DNA from 2 places in the Streptomyces sp. NPDC049887 genome. Region 2 is predicted to be linked to the other one. Evidence: predicted binding sites of a transcription regulator. Region 2 holds the regulator's gene; the other holds the start of a gene.
What was found. Region 2 encodes HrcA, which represses chaperone genes, less so after heat shock. Its sites were predicted from a motif close to TTNGCACTCNGNNNNNCNGAGTGCNAA; they were not measured.

Region 1: groES (co-chaperone GroES) is a predicted target of HrcA. The motif match lies at 2,113-2,139, and genes of this name have one in related genera.

Annotation. Positions count from the first base shown of each region.
Region 1 covers NZ_JBFAMM010000023.1:43,985-48,398, forward strand. The annotation lists gene AB0J10_RS25190 (methyltransferase domain-containing protein) at 1-832, opposite strand, end outside; gene AB0J10_RS25195 (polysaccharide deacetylase family protein) at 888-2,012, shown strand; gene groES (co-chaperone GroES) at 2,287-2,595, shown strand; gene groL (chaperonin GroEL) at 2,696-4,318, shown strand.
Region 2 covers NZ_JBFAMM010000004.1:359,018-363,431, forward strand. The annotation lists gene AB0J10_RS07580 (DUF3097 domain-containing protein) at 1-372, opposite strand, end outside; gene AB0J10_RS07585 (MBL fold metallo-hydrolase) at 401-1,123, opposite strand; gene hrcA (heat-inducible transcriptional repressor HrcA) at 1,313-2,329, shown strand; gene dnaJ (molecular chaperone DnaJ) at 2,330-3,466, shown strand; gene AB0J10_RS07600 (nitronate monooxygenase) at 3,684-4,414, shown strand, end outside.

The DNA.
Region 1 (4,414 bases), on a different contig from region 2:
CCTTCACGTCCCCGTGGTCGGAGATCCACTCGGCCTCGGCGTCCTCGGGGATCGCCTCGTGCGGGATGCCCGGAGCGATCTTGAGGGCCGCGAACCCGGCCGTGCGGGCCGCCCCGACGGCCCAGGACAGCGGTGGTGAGTACGCCTCCGGGTCGAAGATCCGGCCGCCTGCGCCCTTCGTCCCGCGCCCTCCTCCCGGCCGACCGGCGCGGCGGGCGGGGTCGACGAAGACGGCGTCGTGGGACGAGGTGTCGACTTCGGTGACATCGGCCCGGCGGACCTCGATCAGCGGGGCCAGGCCCAGCGCCTCCGCGTTGGCCCGGGCGACGTCGGCGGTGAACGGGTCGCGGTCCACGGCGAGTACGGAGATCCCGGCGCGGGCCAACGCGATCGCGTCGCCGCCGATCCCGCAGCACAGGTCCGCGACGCTCCGTACACCGAGTTCCGCGAACCGGGCGGCTCGGTGGGCGGCGACGGACGCCCGGGTCGACTGCTCCACGCCGTTGGGCGTGAAGTACATCCGGTAGGCGTCCTCCGCGCCGAACTTGGCCACCGCGCGCTGCCTGAGCCGGGCCTGCGTCAGCGCGGCCGAGACCAGCTCGGCCGGATGGTCGCGGCGCAGCCGGGTGGCGACGCCCAGCTCCTCTCCCGGGGCGTAGTCGCGCAGGGCGGCGAGCAGGGCCTGCCCTTCGTCGGTGAGGAGAAGGGCGAGCGGGGAGGGCGAGTCGGCGTCGTTCACCCGGCCATTGTCGGCCGGCCGGGGGACGGTGCGCGGCCGGGCGGCGCTGTCGGGCCTTCGCGGGCGCGCGGCGCTGACAGGATGCGACGCCATGCAGCCAGTACGACAAAACGAAAAGAAGCCAGCAATTCGGCGCAGACGTATGTGGATGTGCGTGCTGCTCGTCATGGCCGTCGGCTCGGGCTGTGCCGCCGAGCGCGGACACGGCGGCGGCGCGACCGGGGCCACCGGGAGGGCGGGCTCCACCGCGTCGGCCGCCGCTCCCGCGCACGGCCAGGAGCCGGGGTCGCCGGCACGGGGGGAGCGGGAGGACCGGAAGGGCGAGGACGCGCGCGCGGACGCCGGATCGCGGAAGGAGGGCGGCGGACCCCGGAAGGCGGAAGGCCGGGGTGAGAGCGGGGAGGAGGGCCGGGAAGGCGCCCGGAAGGGCTCGGGCGAGGAGAGCGGGGAGCGGGGGAAGGGCGAGCGCGGCGAGGGCCGGGAGCGGGCGGGAGGGAAGGCGCCCGCGGGACCGGCCGAGGCGCTCGCCGCGTACACCAAGCGCATGAAGAAGATCCAGGCCGCCCGGGCCGCCGCGGCCAGGCGCTGGGGACTCCGGCAGGTCCCGCTGCCCGCGCCCCCACCGCCCGACGAGAAACCGAGGATCACCACGCGCAAGGGCTTCGAGGTCGACCGCCACAAGGGCCTGCCGCCGGTCTTCACCACCGTGCCGACCAAGCAGAAGGTCGTCTTCCTGACGATCGACGACGGCGCGGAGAAGGACCCGGAGCTGCTGCGGATGATGAGCGAGCTGCAGATCCCGTACAGCGCCTTCCTCAGCGACTACGTCGTCCGGGACGACTACGGCTACTTCGAGAAGATGCAGGACCGCGGAGTCTCCCTGCACAACCACACGCTCACCCACCCCTACCTGCCGGCGATGTCGTACGCGAAGCAGCGGGCGGAGATCTGCGGGCAGCAGGCCAGGATCGAGAAGCGGTTCGGCAAGCGGCCGCGACTCTTCCGCCCGCCGTACGGCAGCTACAACCGGGACACGCTGCGCGCGGCCGGGTCGTGCGGTGTGAAGGCCGTGCCGCTGTGGGCGGCGGAGGCGTTCCCCGACCACATGGAGTGGCGCGAGTGGGACCGGGACCTGCATCCAGGCGACATCATCCTCACGCACTTCCGCGGCAAGGCGGAGTGGAAGGGCGGCATGCCGGACTTGATCCGCCACGTGATGAAGGTGGTGACCGCGAAGGGTTATGCGGTGGCGCGGCTGGAGGACTACGTCTGAAGGTCCGCTGAAGGTCCGCGCGCGGGGCGTCGGCCGCCCCGCGCGCGAGGGGAAACACGCGCCGCACGGCCCGTCGGGAACCGGCCGAACACGCAGTGGATTGGCACTCCGCTTGACCGAGTGCTAATCCCGGTCATAGTCTCGGCTCTGGCACTCCCCACCGGAGAGTGCCAACACAGCGACGGGCAGGTCCGGCACCCGCGACGACGGATCCACCTGGTCGCCACCTCAGACAGTTGAACCCCGTGAGATCTCCGAAGGGGGAGGTCGGATCGTGACGACCACCAGCTCCAAGGTTGCCATCAAGCCGCTCGAGGACCGCATTGTGGTCCAGCCGCTCGACGCCGAGCAGACCACCGCCTCTGGCCTGGTCATTCCGGACACCGCCAAGGAGAAGCCCCAGGAGGGCGTCGTCCTGGCCGTCGGCCCGGGCCGCTTCGAGAACGGCGAGCGTCTTCCGCTCGACGTCAAGACCGGCGATGTCGTGCTCTACAGCAAGTACGGCGGCACCGAGGTGAAGTACAGCGGCGAGGAGTACCTCGTCCTCTCGGCCCGCGACGTGCTCGCGATCGTCGAGAAGTAGTTCACCGCAGATTTGCTCAGAGCCGCGCCCCTGGCCCCCGCTGATGATGAAGCCGGGCGGCGAGGGGCGCGGCTCGCTTTGAGAGGACTTGAGAAGCTCCATGGCGAAGATCCTGAAGTTCGACGAGGACGCCCGTCGCGCCCTTGAGCGCGGCGTCAACAAGCTCGCCGACACGGTCAAGGTGACGATCGGCCCCCGCGGCCGCAACGTCGTGATCGACAAGAAGTTCGGTGCCCCCACCATCACCAACGACGGTGTCACGATCGCCCGTGAGGTCGAGATCGAGGACCCGTACGAGAACCTCGGCGCCCAGCTGGTGAAGGAGGTGGCGACCAAGACCAACGACATCGCGGGTGACGGCACCACCACCGCCACCGTGCTCGCCCAGGCCCTGGTCCGCGAGGGTCTGCGCAACGTCGCCGCCGGCGCCTCCCCGGCCGCCCTGAAGAAGGGCATCGACGCCGCGGTCAAGGCCGTCTCCGACGAGCTGATCGCCACCGCGCGCCCGATCGAGGAGAAGTCCGACATCGCCGCCGTCGCCGCGCTGTCCGCCCAGGACCAGCAGGTCGGCGAGCTCATCGCCGAGGCGATGGACAAGGTCGGCAAGGACGGTGTCATCACCGTCGAGGAGTCCAACACCTTCGGTCTGGAGCTGGACTTCACCGAGGGCATGGCCTTCGACAAGGGCTACCTGTCGCCGTACATGGTGACCGACCAGGAGCGTATGGAGGCCGTCCTCGACGACCCGTACATCCTGATCAACCAGGGCAAGATCTCCTCCATCCAGGACCTGCTCCCGCTGCTGGAGAAGGTCATCCAGGCCGGCGCCTCCAAGCCGCTGCTGATCATCGCCGAGGACGTCGAGGGCGAGGCCCTGTCCACCCTCGTCGTCAACAAGATCCGCGGCACCTTCAACGCGGTCGCGGTCAAGGCCCCGGGCTTCGGTGACCGCCGCAAGGCGATGCTGCAGGACATGGCCACCCTCACCGGTGCCACCGTCATCTCCGAGGAGGTCGGCCTCAAGCTCGACCAGGCCGGTCTGGACGTGCTGGGCACCGCCCGCCGCGTCACCGTCACCAAGGACGACACCACGATCGTCGACGGCGGCGGCAAGAGCGAGGACGTGGCCGGCCGCGTCGCGCAGATCAAGGCCGAGATCGAGGCCACGGACTCCGACTGGGACCGTGAGAAGCTCCAGGAGCGTCTCGCGAAGCTGGCCGGCGGCGTGTGCGTGATCAAGGTCGGCGCCGCCACCGAGGTGGAGCTGAAGGAGAAGAAGCACCGTCTGGAGGACGCCATCTCCGCGACCCGCGCCGCGGTCGAGGAGGGCATCGTCTCCGGTGGTGGCTCCGCCCTGGTCCACGCCGTCAAGGTGCTGGACGGAAACCTCGGCAAGAACGGCGACGAGGCCACCGGTGTCGCGGTCGTGCGCCGTGCCGCCGTCGAGCCGCTGCGCTGGATCGCCGAGAACGCCGGCCTCGAGGGCTACGTCATCACCGCGAAGGTGGCGGAGCTGGAGAAGGGCAACGGCTTCAACGCCGCCACCGGCGAGTACGGCGACCTCGTGAAGGCCGGCGTCATCGACCCGGTCAAGGTCACCCGCTCGGCCCTCGAGAACGCCGCCTCGATCGCCTCCCTGCTTCTCACCACCGAGACCCTCGTGGTGGAGAAGAAGGAGGAGGAGCCGGCGGACGCGGGCCACGGTCACGGCCACGCCCACTGACCCACGGCGTCTCCCGTCCGCCCAGGACGTACGAAGGTCCCCGCTCCCGGGAGGGAGCGGGGACCTTTCACGTGCGCGGGAGGGAGCGCCCTCGGC
Region 2 (4,414 bases):
GACCTTCTCCACCAGCTCCGCGTCGTGGCGGCCCTCCACGTAGATGCGGCCCGCGCGGGCGACCCGGGCCCGGGAGCCGGGCACCGCGACCGATCCGGAGGCCGTGCGGGTGGGCCGCGCGGGCGTACCGGACGAGGGCCGCACGAGGGTGACCAGCCTGCCCTCCAGCAGGAAGCCCCGCGGCTCCATCGGGAACACCCGATGCTTGCCGAAGCGGTCCTCCAGCGTCACCGTCCCCGCCTCGCACCGGATCACCGCACCGCAGAAGCCCGTGGAGACCTCCTCGACCACCAGGTCGGGCTCGGCGGGTACCTCAGGAACCGGGGCTGACCGCTTCCACGGGGGCGTCAGATCGGGACTGTAGCTGCGCATCCGCCAGACGCTACGACACCCCGAAGCGCTACGACACCCCGAACCGCCGGGCCAGTTCATCGCGTTGGGCGCGTACGAACGCGGCGTCCACCGCCGCACCGTGCCCCGGGACGTACACCGCGTCCTCCCCGCCCAGCGCGAGCAGCCGGTCCAGCGCCGCCGGCCAGCGGGACGGGACGGCGTCCGGTCCGGCCTGCGGGTCGCCGGACTCCTCCACCAGATCGCCGCAGAAGACGACCTCGTGGTCGCCGGGCACCAGCAACACCAGGTCGTGACGGCTGTGGCCCGGCCCGACGTTCGCCAGCATCACCTGGCGGCCGCCGAGGTCGAGCGTCCACTCGCCGGACACGACGTGCCGCGGGACGACCAGGGCGTCGGTGGCACGGGCCGCGTCCTCCGGCGGCATCCCGTGGCGGATCGCGTCGTCGCGCAGCACGGCCCGGTCCCGGAGCAGCTGGCTGTCGACGCCGACCGCGCCGTACACCTCGGCCCCGGGGAACGCGGCCGTGCCGAGCACGTGGTCGAAATGGGGATGGCTGAGCGCGATATGCGTCACACGCCGGCCGCCGAGGAGGGACTCGGCCTGGGTCCGGAGCTCCGCCCCCTCGCGGAGCGTCGAGCCCGTGTCGTACAGGAGCACCGCACTCTCGCCGGCCACCAGGCCCACGGTCGCGTCCCAGCCGGGCAGGCGCCGCCGCCCGACGCCGACGCCGAGCCGTTCCCAGCCGAAGTCTTCCCAACGGACGTCCATACGGCGACGCTATCCCGGAGCGAGCAGTGGCGTCATGGCTCGTCGCGACGGGGTAGGGTGCCCGGCCGCCCTTGCTAGGGACGTACCTCCCGGCCGTACACTGGGCCCGGTAAAACTGGCACTCAGTGAGGCCGAGTGCCAGGCCAGGGCCGAAGGACCGCCGAGGAACCACAGCTGGAGGTGTGCGCCATGCTCAGCGAACGCAGACTCGAGGTGCTGCGCGCCATCGTCCAGGACTACGTGGGCACCGAGGAGCCCGTCGGCTCCAAGGCCCTCACCGAGCGGCACAGCCTCGGGGTCTCGCCGGCGACCGTGCGCAACGACATGGCGGTGCTGGAGGAGGAGGGCTTCATCGCCCAGCCCCACACCAGCGCGGGCCGCATTCCCACGGACAAGGGCTACCGCCTCTTCGTGGACAGGCTCGCGGGCGTCAAGCCGCTGTCGTCCCCGGAGCGCCGGGCGATCCAGAACTTCCTCGAGGGCGCGGTCGACCTCGACGACGTCGTCGCCCGCACGGTGCGGCTGCTTGCGCAGCTGACCCGGCAGGTCGCCGTCGTCCAGTACCCGTCGCTCACCCGCTCCACCGTGCGGCACGTGGAGCTTCTGGCGCTCGCGCCGGCCCGGCTGATGCTGGTGCTGATCACGGACACCGGACGGGTCGAGCAGCGGCACGTCGACTGCCCCGCGCCCTTCTCCGACACGTCGCTCGCCGACCTGCGGGCCCGACTCAACAGCCGCGTCGTCGGACGGCGGTTCACCGATGTGCCGCAACTGGTGCAGGACCTTCCCGAGTCCTTCGACCTGGAGGACCGCGGCACGGTCTCCACCGTGCTCTCGACCCTCCTCGAGACCCTGGTCGAGGACACCGAGGAACGGCTGATGATCGGCGGCACCGCCAATCTGACGCGTTTCGCGCACGACTTCCCCCTCACCATCCGGCCCGTGCTGGAGGCGCTGGAGGAGCAGGTCGTGCTGCTGAAGCTGCTCGGTGAGGCCAAGGACTCGGGCATGACCGTACGGATCGGGCACGAGAACCTCCATGAGGGACTCACTTCCACATCCGTCGTCGCGGTCGGCTACGGTTCGGGCGACGAGGCAGTCGCCAAACTCGGCGTGGTCGGACCGACCCGCATGGACTACCCCGGAACGATGGGAGCGGTACGCGCAGTGGCACGTTACGTCGGACAGATCCTGGCGGAGTCGTAAGTGGCCACGGACTACTACGCCGTACTGGGCGTACGCCGCGACGCGTCGCAGGACGAGATCAAGAAGGCATTCCGGCGGCTCGCACGCGAACTCCACCCGGACGTGAATCCGGATCCGAAGACGCAGGAGCGCTTCAAGGAGATCAACGCCGCCTACGAGGTGCTGTCGGACCCGCAGAAGAAGCAGGTCTACGACCTCGGCGGCGACCCGCTGTCCGGCGCCGGAGGCGGCGGTGCGGGAGGCTTCGGTGCCGGTGGCTTCGGCAACTTCTCCGACATCATGGACGCGTTCTTCGGGACCGCCTCCCAGCGCGGGCCGCGGTCGCGGACGCGGCGCGGTCAGGACGCCATGATCCGGCTGGAGGTCGAACTCAACGAGGCGGCGTTCGGCACCACGAAGGACATCCAGGTCGACACCGCCGTCGTCTGCACGACCTGCTCGGGCGAGGGCGCCGCACCGGGCACGTCGGCTCAGACGTGCGACATGTGCCGCGGCCGCGGTGAGGTGTCGCAGGTCACCCGGTCCTTCCTGGGCCAGGTCATGACCTCGCGGCCGTGCCCCCAGTGCCAGGGCTTCGGAACCGTCGTCCCGACCCCGTGCCCGGAGTGCGCGGGCGACGGGCGGGTCCGGTCGCGTCGCACCCTGACCGTGAAGATCCCGGCGGGTGTCGACAACGGCACCCGCATCCAGCTCGCCGGGGAGGGCGAGGTCGGCCCGGGCGGCGGCCCCGCCGGCGACCTGTACGTCGAGATCCACGAACTGCCGCACCCGGTCTTCCAGCGCCGCGGCGACGATCTGCACTGCACGGTGACCATTCCCATGACCGCGGGTGCGCTCGGCACGAAGGTTCCGCTGGAGACGCTCGACGGCATGGAGGAGGTCGACATCCGCCCGGGCACCCAGTCCGGCCAGTCGATCCCGCTGCACGGCCGCGGTGTCACGCATCTGCGCGGCGGAGGACGTGGCGACCTGATCGTCCACGTCGAGGTGCAGACCCCCTCGAAGCTCGACCCGGAGCAGGAGCACCTGCTGCGGGAGCTGGCGAAACTGCGCGGCGAGGAGCGGCCGACGGGCCAGTTCCAGCCGGGTCAGCAGGGGCTGTTCTCCCGCCTCAAGGACGCGTTCAACGGCAGGTGAGCCGGGCGTGCCCCGCGCAGCGGCCCCGGCGGGCCGCGTCCCGCCCGGAGGCCGGGCGGTGTGGGGCCCCGTCCGCATCCGGGGCGGGGCCGCGGTCCGGCGGGCCGGGGCCCCGCTCGCCCGTCCCCGCGGTCCGTCGCGGCGCGCGTGGCAGAACCCCCGGAAGGGGCGGAGGCCGGGATTCGGACGTGGCGGCCGGACGTGGCACCATGCGGGCATGTCCTCCGCGCTGACCGATCTCTGCCGTTACCCGATCGTGCAGGCCCCCATGGCGGGTGGCGCCTCCTGTCCGGAACTGGCCGCCGCCGTGTCCGAGGCCGGAGGGCTCGGGTTCCTGGCCGCCGGGTACAAGACCGCGGACGGGATGTACCAGGAGATCAAACAGCTCCGCGGTCTCACCGGGCGGCCGTTCGGCGTGAACCTTTTCATGCCGCAGCCCGCCTACGCCGACGCGGCGGCCGTCGACGTCTACCGGCACCAGCTCGCCGGAGAGGCCGGCTGGTACGACACACCGCTCGGGGACCCCGACTCGGGCAGGGACGACGGCTACGAGGCCAAGCTGGCCATCCTGCGGGACGACCCCGTGCCGCTGGTGTCGTTCACGTTCGGCTGTCCCACCCCCGCCGCCGTCACCCGGCTGAAGCGGGCCGGGACGCTCACGGTCGTCACCGTCACCACGCCCGAGGAGGCGCTGGCGGCCCAGAACGCGGGCGCCGACGCCGTCTGCGTCCAGGGCGTCGAGGCCGGCGGCCACCAGGGCACGCACCGTGACGATCCCGCCAACGACGGCGCCGGCATCGGGCTGCTCGCGCTGATCGGGCAGGTCCGCGAGGTCGTGCCGCTGCCGGTGGTCGCGGCCGGGGGCATCATGCGCGGGAGCCAGATCGCCGCCGTCCTGGCCGCCGGGGCCGAGGCCGCACAGCTCGGCACCGCCTTCCTCGTCTGCCC